2 regions of the Idiomarina sp. OXR-189 genome follow, and region 1 is predicted to be linked to the other one. Evidence: predicted binding sites of a transcription regulator. Region 1 holds the regulator's gene; the other holds the start of a gene.

Region 1 (7,561 bases):
TTCGGTCTTAGCGGCTCTTCGGCCCCTCGCGTTACCGACTTATGCCAGTCGGGCGCATTACAGTCTAGCGTATGCTTTAAATCGATAGGCTGGCCGAAAGTTACAAAGCCCTGACCAAAATTACGCAATTTGGTAATTGTTTTTAGAATTTGAAAAACGGATTCTTTCTCTTTGTCCTTACCTTTTAACTCCTTCAGGTAAGTGGCGACTTCCATGATGTGTTCATAACCAAGATACACCGGCACCAACGACACTGGACGTTGTTGATCACGCAGCATACCCTGAACGGTCATAGCGAGCATGCCAGTCTTTGGCGGCAATAAACGCCCAGTTCTGGAACGACCGCCTTCACTGAAGTATTCCACCGGGTAGCCTTTTTGAAACAGCCAGCACAAGTACTCGCGAAATACCGCGGAATAAAGCTTATTGCCACGGAAACTGCGGCGTATAAAGAATGCTCCACCACGACGGAAAATGCCGCCAACCGGGAAGAAGTTCAGATTGACCCCTGCTGCAATATGCGGAGGCACCAAGCCTTCTTTATAAATAACATAGCTCAGTAGCAAGTAATCCATGTGACTTCTGTGACACGGCACGTAGATAATTTCGTGTCCCTGCTGAGCAAGACGACGTATGCGTTCACCGCCTTTTACATGAATACCGTTATAAATACGGTTCCACATCCAGGTCATAAAGCGGTCAAGTACTCGCACTAACGTCGAGCTGTAATTCGCCGCAATTTCGTCAATGTAAGAGAGTGCTTTTTTGCGAGCTTCCTCTTCACTAATTTTTTTGCCTTTGGCCTCGTCGGCAACGGCCTTCTTGAGCGCTGGCGTGTTAATGAGCTGCGCCATAAGCTCTTTCCGATGACTGAGCTTGGGTCCGGCAACTGCATGACGCATGCGAACAAAGTGAACACGGGCAACACGCGCCAATTTATGGGCTATGCGCATGTCTGCGCCGTAATCATTAGCCATTTGACCTAAACTGACGCTACGCGAGAAGCGCAACAAGACCTGACGACCTGAAAAAAGCACAAGCCAGAATTTACGAATAGCGCCTGGGTTATCGAGGTCACCTGTCATTGCCTTGCCGGCAATTGCTTCCTGGCCTGCCTGGCGCCCCCAGAACACCCCAGCGGGTATCAGCTGTAAGTCGAGGTTGCTATTGTCTTTATGTAACTTCAATAACTGATGGAATTCTTCCACCGCTTTTTCAGAGGTTTCGTTGGCAAATTCTTCCAAATACATAACCCGGCTGTATTCTTTGCCATTAATTTCAAGCGGTTCGAGAGGATCAGGCAGGCCTCGGCGCTTAGCTGCACGCTGCAATATGGACAGATCAGCAGTGGAGGTTGAACGCATAACGTAAGCCACCGGCTTTTGCACCGTGGTTTTGTGATCAGTTTCATCGCCGTCCCAAATATCTTCGAACCGTGTTAGCCAACGTAACGGATACTTCAACACCGCGTAAAAAGGGCTTTTTTTGCTCATACATCAACCTCTGTTTTAAACAGAGCTATAGGATACCAACTTAAAAAATAAAAGTCGTTGGTGAAATGACTTGCGAAATAAAAATACCTGTATATACTCACAGTATAACTGTACATAAACACAGGTTCGAATATGCGCCCTTTAACACCAAGACAGTCTGAAATATTAGAGCTTATTAAAGACAACCTGCACGCAACCGGTATGCCGCCGACACGTGCGGAAATTGCTTCCAAGCTTGGCTTTCGTTCTGCCAACGCCGCCGAAGAGCATTTAAAGGCGTTAGCGCGTAAAGGTGTTATTGAAATTATGCCAGGTATGTCTCGCGGCATTCGCTTAGTGGGCGACGACTTTGATGTCGCCGAAGGTTTGCCGCTGATTGGCCAGGTCGCCGCCGGTGAGCCGCTGCTTGCAGAACAGCATGTTGAAGGGCATTACAAAGTCGACGAATCATTATTTCAGCCTGCCGCCAGCTTTCTCCTGAAAGTTAACGGTATGAGCATGAGAGACATTGGTATCTTGGACGGTGACTTACTTGCCGTGCATAAAACTGAGCAAGCCAGAAATGGACAGGTTGTTGTTGCTCGGGTTGAAGACGAAGTCACGGTAAAACGGTTTGAGCGCAAAGGTCGCACTGTCTTGTTACATCCGGAAAATCCAGAATTCTCCACCATCACTGTTGATCTAGCATCGCAAGTATTCGCGATTGAAGGTCTGGCGGTTGGTGTTATCAGAAATGGAGCTGCACTATGAAAATTCAACAGAACAACAAATTGCACCACCCGGGTTTGTGGAAAGCTGCACCGACGGATATTAAGTTTGAACAAGAAACAGGCGCAGAGGCAGTCGAGACAGACGCCTTATCACCAGCTGTTCAGAATGCTTTACAACAAAAGCCAAGTGAGTGGGTTACTGTTATCGGCGGTGACAAAAATGTCATTGCCCAGCTTATTGAATCCGGTGTTGCGGAGCATCAAATTCGTTGGTTACGCAGTCACTCTGCCGAACGTTGTGAGTGGGCATTGGAGCAAGCGCTATTAGCGGGAAACAGCAGTATGGTTATTGCCTATCTCGACTCTGTCTCAAGCCGCACATGGCAGCGCGCAAAAATGGCAAGTAAATTAAGTCACACTCAATACTTCCTGTTTGATAAAAACACACTAACATCCCACCTCCACTAAATCCTCGTTAGTGTGTTTCTTCCTTGATAGGCTGCTTCGGCAGCCTTTTTTTAACAGATCAGTTCATTTATTGACCATTTGTTTGATTTGATCTGGATCTTTCTTTGTAAATTAGTTAATAAATGTACTACCCGACTATAAAAATATTATAACAACGATAATTATAACAAAGAGTCTGTAGAGAAAGTGATTTCTGGGGAGAAGCTGTTCCTTTTTCTGCTTACCTCTTTGTTCTTCGAATTTTGATCGGAATTGGCCTTTCGGTCTCATTGAAGAATAAGAGGAGAAGTCACGTGAAAATGAAGCCTCTGTGGGCACTATTGGCTATGTTGAGCTTACCTGCTAGCGCAGAAAACCAACTCAACCTAACCAAGGGTGTTACTGAAGTCAGTAACCGAGTTTACGACCTGCACATGACGATATTTTACATCTGTTGTGCCATTGGTGTGGTCGTGTTCGGTTTAATGTTCATTTCGATGATTCGCCATCGCAAATCGAAAAACCCCAAACCAGCGAATTTCCACGAGAACGTAAAAGTTGAAATTGCCTGGACCATTATTCCACTGTTAATTCTTGTGGGTATGGCCATTCCGGCAACAACAACTCTAATTGCTATGGAAGATACATCAGACGCTGATGTCACTATTCAGGTTACGGGTTCGCAATGGAAATGGCACTACAAATACTTCGAGAATGACGTTGAGTTCTTCAGTCGTTTGGCGACTCAACAAGAACAAATAGACAATAAATTCGACAAAAGCGAAAACTACTTACTCGAAGTCGATCGCCCGCTGGTTATTCCAACGGGTCAAAAAGTCCGCTTCCTGGTAACTTCCGACGACGTTATTCACAGTTGGTGGGTTCCTGACTTCGCGGTTAAGAAAGACGCTAACCCCGGCTTCATCAACGAAACCTGGACCAAAGTAGACGAGCCTGGTATTTACCGTGGTCAGTGCGCCGAGCTTTGCGGTCAGGATCACGGATTCATGCCTGTGGTTGTTATTGCCAAAGAGCCGGCTGAATACGAAAAGTGGATAACCGAGCTTGAAGCAGAGCAAGAAGCCGCTCGCGAGCGTGAGCAAGAGCTCTTAGCCATGGAAATGTCAGAAGACGAACTCATGGACTTAGGCGAGAAAGTTTACAACAGTACTTGTGCTTCATGTCACCAACCTACCGGCCAAGGTGTTGACGGCGTATTCCCTGCATTGGCAGGAAGCGGTGTATCTGTCGACCCAAACGCTAAAGCAAAACATATAGACATCGTTGTTAATGGCGTTACCGGCACTGCTATGCAGGCGTTCGGCCAACAGCTGAGCATGCGTGAGCTTGCAGCTGTTATCACCTACGAGCGTAATGCCTGGGGTAACGACACCGGCGACCTGATACAGGCAGCCGACATTAACGAAGTCATGAATCAATAAGGAGACGGTGATGAGCACAGCAGTCGAAGCAAACCATCACGACGCACACCACGATCATAAGCCGTCTGGTATTGGTCGCTGGCTATTTACAACCAACCATAAAGACATTGGTTCAATGTATTTATGGTTCAGTTTTATTATGTTTTTAACCGGCGGTGCCATGGCTATGGTTATCCGCGCGGAACTTTTCCAGCCGGGTCTGCAACTGGTTGATCCGCATTTCTTTAACCAAATGACCACGGTGCACGGCCTTATTATGGTCTTTGGTGCTGTTATGCCTGCCTTTACCGGCTTGGCTAACTGGATGATTCCAATGATGATTGGGGCGCCGGACATGGCATTGCCTCGTATGAATAACTGGAGCTTCTGGATTCTTCCATTTGCTTTCATTATTCTGCTGGGCTCTTTGTTCATGGAAGGTGGCGGTCCTGCCTTCGGTTGGACATTCTACGCGCCGCTTTCAACCACTTACAGTTCAGACTCTACCGCACTGTTCGTGTTCTCGGTTCACATTATGGGTATTTCATCCATTATGGGTGCTATTAACGTCATTGTGACCATAATGAACATGCGCGCGCCTGGTATGAACTACATGAAAATGCCGCTGTTTGTCTGGACTTGGTTAATTACCGCATTCCTGCTAATTGCAGTTATGCCAGTATTGGCAGGGGCAGTCACCATGGTATTGACCGATAAATACTTTGGTACTAGCTTCTTCGATGCCGCAGGCGGTGGTGACCCGGTTATGTTCCAGCATATTTTCTGGTTCTTCGGGCATCCTGAAGTCTACATCATGATTCTACCGTCCTTTGGTATTATCTCGGCAATTATTCCCGCGTTTACGCGAAAACGGCTGTTTGGCTACTCGTCGATGGTGTATGCAACCGCCGCCATTGCGTTACTGTCATTCCTGGTGTGGGCTCACCACATGTTTACCACCGGTATGCCGGTCTTCGCAGAGCTGTTCTTTATGTACTGCACCATGCTCATAGCGGTGCCAACCGGGGTGAAAGTCTTTAACTGGGTTGCCACTATGTGGAAAGGCTCGATGACATTCGAGACGCCTATGCTATTTGCGCTAGCCTTTGTCATTCTGTTCACCATTGGTGGGTTCTCTGGGCTTATGTTGGCAATTACACCGGTCGACTTCCAGTATCACGATACTTACTTTGTGGTTGCACACTTCCACTATGTATTGGTGTCCGGTGCTATTTTCTCGATTATGGCAGCGGCTTATTACTGGTTACCGAAGTGGACAGGCCACATGTACGACTCGACATTGGCGAAAACCCACTTCTGGGCATCAGTCATTTCAGTGAACGTACTGTTCTTCCCAATGCATTTTGCGGGACTGGCCGGTATGCCTCGTCGTATTCCTGACTATGCGACTCAGTTTGCGGATGTGAACCAAATTACCAGTATTGGTGGTTTTGCGTTCGGTCTGTCGCAGCTGATTTTCTTGTGGGTAGTTATCAAATGTGTGAAAGGCGGCGAAAAAGCAGAAGCTAAGCCGTGGGAAGGCGCGGAAGGCCTGGAATGGACAGTACCTTCTCCGGCTCCGTATCACACCTTTGAAAAACCACCGAAAGTGGATTAAGACCTATGTCTGAAGAACGTCCGAATAACAGCATTCTGGTTAAGCGACTGTTACTGACAGTCGCTGGGATGTTTGCGTTTGGGTTCGCACTGGTGCCGTTGTATGACGTGTTCTGTGAAGTGACTGGCTTCAACGGCCGTACCAGTAATGAAGCTGCGACTTATGAAATGGTCGAGGTAGACGAATCACGTACTATCAAGGTTCAGTTCCTTACGCGTAATGCTAAAGGCATTCCCTGGAAGTTCGAGCCGTCAGTAAAAGAGGTTCGTATTCATCCAGGCGAAACGAAAGTGGTTAATTTCCTGGCAGCAAACCCAACCGAGTCCGATATGGTTGCCCAGGCAATTCCATCTGTAGCGCCGGCTGAGGCCTCTCTCTATTTGAATAAAGTGGAATGCTTCTGCTTTAATCAGCAGCCGCTGGCAGCTAACTCAGATACGGAAATGCCTATGCAATTTTATGTCGATCCGGACATTCCAGACCATATTACAACCTTTACCCTGTCATACACGCTGTACGATATGACAGCCAATACGTCCGCTGAGCGAATGGCTCAGTTATTAAAAACAGAATAAGGAAAGACGTTATGGCAGAACAACAAAGTTATTATGTTCCTGCTTCCAGCCCTTGGCCGATAGTCGGCGCTATCGGCCTGGGACTTATTGCGTGGGGCGCAGGCCACACCGTTATTGATATATCGAAAGAACAAGACGGCTACGGCAGCACCGTACTTATTGCCGGGCTTGTTGTCATGGCGGTTATGCTTTTTGGCTGGTTCCGCGACCAAATTCACGAGTCGATGAAAGGTTTGTACAGCGACCAGTTAGGCGTTTCTTACAAGCAAGGCATGAGCTGGTTTATTTTCTCAGAGGTTATGTTCTTCGCCGCCTTCTTTGGTGCCTTGTTTTATGCCCGTGTTATCGCCGTTCAATGGCTAGGCGGTGACAGTAATAACGCAATGACCAATGAAGTGCTTTGGCCGGAATTTGTCGCACACTGGCCATTGGTGAATACGCCGGGCGGCACAGAAACACAGGCAATGGGTTGGTACGGCCTGCCGGCTATTAACACCATCATTCTGTTAATTAGCTCGGTGACCTGTCACTTTGCGCACACAGGCCTTGAGCAAGGAAAGCGTAAGCAACTGACCGGCATGCTGGGTGTGACCATTATTCTTGGTCTAATCTTCCTGTACCTGCAAGGTGCGGAATACGTACACGCATACAAAGACCTTGGACTCACCCTGGACTCAGGCATTTACGGTAATACCTTCTATATGCTTACCGGCTTCCACGGTCTGCACGTGACCTTAGGTACCGTCATGCTCATTATTATGTTCCTGCGGGTCCTGAAAGGCCACTTCACACCGGATAATCACTTCGCATTCCAGGCCACGAGCTGGTACTGGCACTTTGTTGATGTGGTTTGGTTATGTTTATTCGTGGTGGTTTACGTACTGTAAGAAAAGCGCCCCGTTTAATAGGGGCGTGGATTTAACGGCAAAAAGCCGCCGTAAGTGGCCGCTATTAATGCAATTAAAATAATAGCGGCTATTCCCACTCGTTTTCCCAAATAATGAGACATCGGTGGTTTGTTGGGATCGTTACGCAGCATCGAAAATAATGCGCGAAACAAATTCACCACCATATACACGAGCAGTAGAACAATAATGACCTTAAAAACGACCAACATAAAAATTCCTCTTGTTGCAACAATCATTACTTTGCTGGCAATTGGGGTGTTGGTCAAGCTTGGCTTTTGGCAGTTAGACAGAGCTGAGGAAAAACAGCAGCTGTTTACCGACTACGAGTCTCAACAAACTAATGAAGCTCGGCCTTTAAGCTCTATCAAAGACTTAAACGCAGATAAGCA
Region 2 (7,561 bases), 680 kb from region 1:
GGCCTTTTTGTTCCTCAGTATACAGAGGTTCAGTTATGGCCGTTTTTGGTTGTGCATGATTTTGAAAGTCAGAAAAATGACGAGTCGCGATAGCCTCTAGTTCTGTCAACGATTGTGGACCAGCAAGTACCAGCTGCATTCGATTTGCGCTGAAATGAGACTCATAAAAGCGCTTAAGCTTCTGTTGTAAAGTACCGTGCTCATCATCTTTTAAGGTATTTAAGTTTCCAACAGAAAACAGAGAAAAGGGATGATCCTGATTAGCCGTCACTTTATGAACCTGATACAGGCGACGTAACTCATCTTTTTGTTTTAAACGAAACTCAGACTCAATGGACTGTTTTTCTTTTTGAATCCACTTATCGGAAAAAAGAGGCTCTTTTAAAATTGATGCAAAACGCTCAAATGCGGCTTCAAGTGCGTTTGCATTACAGTCAAAGTGGAAATTAGTAAATTCAGTGCCTGTCCAGGCGTTGTGCTGACCGCCATGAGCGCTAAGAAAATCATTGAAGGCGCTGGGCTCAGGGTAAGACTGGCTGCCCATGAAAAACATGTGCTCTAGAAAGTGAGCGAGACCTTGGGTATGCGGCGGATCGTCAAAGTGACCTGCACTGACGGCTATGGAGCTTGCCGCTTTCACGCTATCAGGACAATGGACTAACAGCACTTTAAGTTGGTTATCTAAAACCAAGTGCTGATAGTCACGCTTGTCACTGGGACTTCGGACAACACGGACGAGCTCATCAGTCTTTGAGGAGTTCGCCATAATGCTCCTTAGTTCATATTAGGTTTTTATTGATCGAGAGGCTGATCAAACTGATCTGACTTAGCAAAGTCGCCGCTTAAATCACTTAAACGTTTATTATTGAAAGTTAAGATCAGTTCTTTACGGTAAACTTTACCTTCGTTCGGGTTCATATTGTACAAGTACACCCAGCGATCTGAGTCGAAGCTGTTTTCAGCGACAGGCTTGCCTAATACGTAAATAACCTGCTCTTCAGTCATTCCGACACGAAGCTTATCAACATCGTCTTGCTCAAGGTAATTGCCTTGAGGAATATCTATTCTGTAAACCATGCTATCGAGCACAGAGCAACCACCTAAGCTCAGCAATGCGGCGATACAAACTGCAAATTTGGTCATGAAATACCTATTTCTCTTTTTTATAACTGTATTTAACTTTTGACGATGATAAACAAAGCAGCCGCTGAACACCAGCACAGTCAGCGACTAACTCGCTAAAAGCTCTTTCGCGTTAGCTTTAGCCATGTCCGTTACACTATCCCCACCCAGTAAGCGGGCAAGCTCTGTGACACGTTCATTGTGACTTAGCGCTGTCACCATAGTTTCTGTTTCGTCATTGTCACTATATTTACTGACCTGGAACTGGTTGTCAGCTTTTGCAGCAACCTGTGGCAAATGCGTAACGCAAATAACTTGAGCTGTTTGCCCAAGCTCGCGCAGCATTTTTCCAACAATAGCGGCAGTTGGGCCACTGACACCAACATCGACTTCGTCGAACATCATTGTTGGTACTGACTTTTGGGTTGCTGTCATGACCTGTATGGCAAGGCTAATACGTGAAAGTTCACCGCCCGATGCAACTTTACTGAGAGACTGCAGTGGCTGGCCAGGGTTAGTTGTTACTTCGAACTGAATATCATCGGTACCCAGACGAGACGCTTTTTTATCCGTGTCATGCTCGACATTAATAATAAATCGGCCATGAGGCATATTGAGCTCATGCATTGATTGTGTAATTTTCTTACTGAGTTCATCTGCCGCCTTTTCACGGCTGCTAGAGAGTTTTTGTGCTAACTCCCGGTAATCGGCTTCCGCCTGTTGGCGATCAGAATCAAGCTGCTCAAGGTTTTTATCAGCATTCACAATATTATCGAGTTCGGCGTTCAGCTTTTGATGGTGTTGCCATAAGTCAGCAGCTGCAACCTGATGCTTTTTCGCTAAGCTAATAGCTTTGCTTAACCGCTCTTCAACAATGTCGAGCTCAGCGGGGTCAAGCTCGAGTTCATCCTGATAATGCCTTAGCTCGAGCGCAGCTTCCTCAATATGGACTTTGGCTTGTTCTAAGAGTTGGCAAACAGGCTTTAACTGCTCATCGATATCCGCAGCTTCCTCTAGTCGCTGATTCGCCGAAGAAACCAGCCCTGTTGCATTGTTATGCTCACCCTCGTAAAGCGCACTGAGTGAAAAAGCACTGGCTTCCATGAGGTACTTACTGTGACTTAACTTTTTATGGCGTTGTTCGAGCTCTTCAAATTCACCTTCGGCAATAGCAAAGTCATTCAATTCTTCGACTTGGTATTCGAGCAATTGTCGCTGAGCTTCGAGTTCGTCTTGTTGTTGAACATAGTGTTTATATTCTTTTTCAAGCTCGAACCATTGACGGTATTGCGTTGCAACCTCTGACAGTAACCCTGTGTGTCTTGCGTAGTTGTCGAGCAGTTCTAACTGGTGCTCTTCTTTCAATAATAGTTGGTGTTCATGCTGCCCGTGGATATTAACTAATAGTGGTGCTAATAATTTCTGTTGGTTCAGCGCAACAGGCGTGCCGTTTATCCAGGCTTTTGAACGACCGTCACGCTGAATGACACGTCGTAGAATACAGTCTTCTTCTGCATCAAAGTCATTGTGGTTAAGCCACTGGGCTGCAGGGCTGTTTGGCTCTACGGTAAAAACAGCGCTTATTTCCGCTTTGTCCTCGCCTGGTCGTACCCAGTTAGCATCAGCCCTGGCACCTAAACATAAGCTTAAAGCGTCTAAAGCAATAGATTTACCTGCACCGGTCTCACCAGTGATAGCGGTCATGCCTTTTGAGAAGTCGATATCCAGAGATTTAACGACAGCAAAATTGCGGATGTGTAACTGAGCTAACATAAATGCACCTTATTGACATGTACGTATAAAAGCACTGTTGTTTTGTACAGTTTATACAGTATTTATACAGTACTATTTTGTTATTGCAAGCTCAGTATGAAATTTCTTCTAAAAAAGTCGGCTGCCCCAGCCAAGTTTGTTACGCAATACGTGGTAATAATTGTGATCAACCGGGTGAATCATTTTCAGCGTATGGTCATGCTTTTTAAGCACAATGTCGTCGCCCGGGTGCACTGCCATACGTACGTGACCGTCACAACTAATTTGTAATAGATCGTTGTCGTAAGCTGCGCGTAGTCGAATATGGCTTTCGCCATCAACAACAATAGGGCGGCTACTTAATGTGTGAGGAAACATAGGAACCAGAGTCATCGCATTGAGGTTAGGGTGTAATATGGGGCCGCCTCCAGACAGAGAATAGGCGGTGGAGCCCGTAGGCGTAGCGCAAATTAACCCGTCAGAGCGCTGACTAAAAACAAAGTGATCATCAATGTAGAGCTCGAACTCTATCATGTGAGCGACTTTGTCAGAATGCAGAACAATTTCGTTAATGGCGCGTCCTGCACCTGCTGGAGATCCGTTGCTAATCACTTCAGCAGAAAGTAGAAAACGCTTTTCAACGTGGTATTCGCCTTCTAAAACGTTAAGCAAGTGAGTCATTACTTCGTCAGGGTCCAGGTCAGTCAAAAAGCCTAAATTACCCCGATTCACACCAATGACCCCAATGTCATGTTCGCAGAGCGCCCTTGCCGCACCTAACATATTGCCATCACCACCAACAACAACGGCAATGTCAGCCCACTCTCCAAGCTCTGCTAAGTTTATGGTTTTGATTTTACCGGACTCAAGCAGTTTTTGAGGTAACTGTTCAGCAGTGCGGGACTCAAGTGCTATGTCATAGCCACGTTCGTTTAGTGTCGTCGTTACCGTTTCTAAAGTGAGTTGTGTGCCGCGGTCATTGACCTTGCCGAGTAAGCCAATTCTCTGAAATGCGCTCATAATGACAGTTCCTGTGGTTTAGGCTGTTTACGCTACGATCAGGTGGAAAATTTATCAAGTCATAGAAAGCCCCTTGAAAGTAAAAAACTTGCCCCCATTAACTTGGCAACCTCAATTTAAACCGGACTGAAGAGAGTCAAATATGGCGAATAAAAAAGACCAACAGACTGAACAGAATGTTGACCAGACGGTCGAGCAACAGCAAGCAGAGCAGCAGGCTGCGCAAGCGGCAGAAGAAGCAATGCAACAGGACACAACAGCTGCGGAAGCAGAAACAGCAGGCACATCTGCCGACCAAACCGACAAAATTGCCGAGCTTGAGTTGGCACTGAGTAAAGCTGAAGCACAGGCGAAAGACCAGCGTGAGTCGGTGTTGCGTACGCAGGCTGAAATGGAAAACGTACGACGTCGTGCAAGCCAGGACGTGGAAAAAGCGCATAAGTTCGCGCTAGAGAAGTTCGCCAATGAATTGCTAACGTCCGTGGATAACCTGGAAAGAGCACTACAGCTAGCCGACCAGCAAGACGAGTCGAGCCGCAATTTTATTGAAGGTATTGAGCTGACTTACAAGAGTCTGACCTCAACCCTGGAAAAGTTTGGTGTGAAAGCGGTAGGAGAAGAAGGCGAAGCCTTTAACCCTGATTTGCACCAGGCCATGTCGATGCAAGAGTCTAGCGAGCACTCAAATAACACTATTATGGCTGTCATGCAGAAAGGCTACGAACTAAATGGCCGCTTGCTGCGTCCCGCTATGGTTATGGTTGCGCGTAATTCAGACTCGGGCGTCGATACGAAAGCATAAAGATTAATCAAATATCCTTACATAGGGTGTTGAAATCAAAATGAAGAGACCCCAAATAAGGGGTAACGAAACAAATTTCATGAATCTGGAGTTGGAGACGAATCATGGGCAAAACAATTGGTATTGACTTAGGTACAACAAACTCTTGTGTTGCTGTACTAGACGGTGGCAAAGCACGCGTTATCGAAAACGGTGAAGGTGACCGCACAACCCCTTCAGTGGTTGCATTTACTGACGACGGCGAGATTTTGGTGGGTTCACCAGCAAAACGCCAAGCAGTAACTAACCCGAACAAAACTTTATTCGCAATTAAGCGTTTAATTGGCCGTCGTTTTCAGGACGACGAAGTCCAGCGCGATATTGGCATTATGCCTTATAAAATCGTTAAAGCAGACAATGGCGACGCTTGGGTAGAAGTGGATGGTGATAAAAAGGCACCACCACAAATTTCTGCAGAAGTTCTGAAGAAAATGAAGAAAACCGCAGAAGAGTTCCTGGGCGAGAAAGTAACAGACGCCGTTATTACTGTACCTGCATACTTTAATGACGCTCAGCGTCAGGCAACGAAAGACGCAGGTAAAATCGCAGGCTTAGAAGTTAAACGTATCATCAACGAGCCGACCGCTGCTGCATTAGCCTACGGTATGGACAAGAAGTCTGGCGACAATGTCATTGCGGTTTATGACTTAGGTGGTGGTACCTTCGATATCTCTATCATCGAAATTGATGAAGTTGAAGGCGAGCACACGTTTGAAGTATTAGCGACTAACGGTGACACGCACTTAGGTGGTGAGGACTTTGATAACCGCTTAATCAACTACTTAGTTGAGCAGTTTGAAAAAGACCAGGGCATTGATCTGCGTAAAGATCCATTAGCAATGCAGCGCTTAAAAGAAGCGGCAGAGAAAGCAAAAATTGAACTGTCATCGGCACAGCAGACCGAAGTGAACCTGCCTTATATTACGGCAGACAATACCGGTCCTAAGCACATGGCAATTAAAGTAACTCGTGCGAAGCTTGAGTCACTGGTTGAAGACTTAATTACTAAGTCACTAGAGCCGGTTAAGCAGGCATTGGCAGATGCAGACCTGTCAGTAAGCGACATTAACGACATTATTATGGTCGGTGGTCAGACTCGTATGCCGAAAGTGAGCGCTGCGGTTACTGACTTCTTTGGCAAAGAGCCACGTCGTGACGTGAACCCGGATGAAGCTGTTGCAGTGGGTGCTGCGGTTCAAGGTGGTGTCTTGTCAGGTGATGTAAAAGACGTACTGTTATTGGATGTATGTCCGCTGTCACTGGGTATCGAAACCATGGGCGGTGTAATGACTAAGTTGATTGAGAAGAACACCACGATTCCGACTAAAGAATCGCAAACGTTCTCAACAGCTGAAGACAACCAGTCTGCGGTAACTATCCACGTTATCCAGGGTGAACGTAAGCGCTCAGCCGATAACAAGTCACTGGGTCAGTTTAACTTAGAAGGTATCCGCCCGGCAGCGCGTGGCGTACCGCAAATCGAAGTCACGTTCGATATTGATGCAGACGGTATCTTGCACGTATCGGCGAAAGACAAAGACACGGGTAAAGAGCAGAAGATCACCATTAAAGCGTCTTCTGGTCTGGATGAGTCTGAAGTCGATAAAATGGTGAAAGACGCAGAAGCCCACGCTGAAGAAGATAAGAAGTTCGAAGAGATGGTGCAGGCGCGTAACCAAGCTGACGGCTTAGTTCACGCAACTCGTAACCAGCTGAAAGAAGTTGGTGACGCTCTGTCTCAAGAAGACAAAGACGCCATCGAGAAAGCGTGTGAAGAACTTGAGCAAGCAGCCAAAGAAGGCGACAAAGAAGCCATCGATGCGAAGTCTCAAGCTCTGATGGAAGCGTCTCAAAAATTGATGGAAGCCGCTCAACAGCAGCAAGCTCAGCAAGGTGCTGAAGGCGCAGCCGGTGGTGAGCAGTCTTCGTCAAAAGCAGATGACGACGTTGTCGATGCTGAATTTGAAGAAGTCAAAGACGACGATAAGAAGTAAGCACTAAGGCAACTTCGCTAATCAACACGGGTGTTGCCGCAAGGTAATGCCCGTGTATTCGTATCAGAGTAGGACAGAAGACGTAACATTATGGCGACACAAGATTTCTATCAAATTCTTGGGGTCTCAAAAGACGCCAGCGATCGTGATATTAAAAAAGCATACAAACGTATGGCGATGAAATATCACCCAGATCGCACCAAAGGCGATAAAGACCTCGAGTTAAAGTTTAAAGAGATAAAGCAAGCCTACGAGGTCTTATCTGACCCGCAGAAGCGCCAGATGTATGACCAATATGGGCACGAAGCCTTCGAACAGGCACGTCAGGGCGGTGGCGGCCCGGGCGCCGGCGGATTCGGCGGTGGTGCCGATTTTGCTGATATTTTTGGTGATGTATTCGGTGATATTTTTGGTGGCGGTGGTCGCCGTCAGCAGGCACGTGCGCAGCGTGGCGCGGATTTACGCTACAACCTGGATATGTCGTTGGAAGAAGCCGTACGTGGTAAAACCGTTGAGTTAAAAATTCCAACCTTGGTTGAATGTGAAGACTGTGACGGTAGCGGTGCCAAGAAAGGCAGCAAACCGCAAACCTGTGGTCATTGTCACGGAGCGGGTCAAATTCAGATGCGCCAGGGCTTTTTTGCTGTCCAGCAAACCTGCCCACAATGCCGCGGTAAAGGTACTATTATCAGCGATCCATGCCGCACGTGTCACGGACAGGGTCGCAAAGAAGAAACTAAGACCTTGTCGGTTAAGATTCCGGCCGGCGTGGATACTGGCGACCGTATTCGCTTAGCCAATGAAGGTGAAGCGGGTGAGAACGGCGCTCCAG

What was found. The regulator LexA, encoded in region 1, represses DNA repair genes until DNA is damaged. The targets are predictions, from matches to a motif close to TACTGTATNNNNATACAGTA.
Region 2: a site for LexA is predicted at 2,928-2,947, ahead of recN (DNA repair protein RecN). Genes of this name have one in related genera too.

What each region holds. Positions count from the first base shown of each region.
Region 1 is NZ_CP139706.1:298,530-306,090, reverse strand. It holds gene plsB (glycerol-3-phosphate 1-O-acyltransferase PlsB) at 1-1,493, opposite strand, end outside; gene lexA (transcriptional repressor LexA) at 1,626-2,243, shown strand; gene UM402_RS01435 (hypothetical protein) at 2,240-2,671, shown strand; gene coxB (cytochrome c oxidase subunit II) at 2,971-4,092, shown strand; gene ctaD (cytochrome c oxidase subunit I) at 4,103-5,689, shown strand; gene UM402_RS01420 (cytochrome c oxidase assembly protein) at 5,695-6,264, shown strand; gene UM402_RS01415 (cytochrome c oxidase subunit 3) at 6,276-7,151, shown strand; gene UM402_RS01410 (DUF2909 domain-containing protein) at 7,166-7,381, opposite strand; gene UM402_RS01405 (SURF1 family protein) at 7,359-7,561, shown strand, end outside.
Region 2 is NZ_CP139706.1:979,240-986,800, forward strand. It holds gene UM402_RS04740 (insulinase family protein) at 1-766, opposite strand, end outside; gene UM402_RS04745 (outer membrane protein assembly factor BamE) at 793-1,143, opposite strand; gene recN (DNA repair protein RecN) at 1,231-2,895, opposite strand; gene nadK (NAD(+) kinase) at 3,004-3,894, opposite strand; gene grpE (nucleotide exchange factor GrpE) at 4,037-4,696, shown strand; gene dnaK (molecular chaperone DnaK) at 4,801-6,729, shown strand; gene dnaJ (molecular chaperone DnaJ) at 6,820-7,561, shown strand, end outside.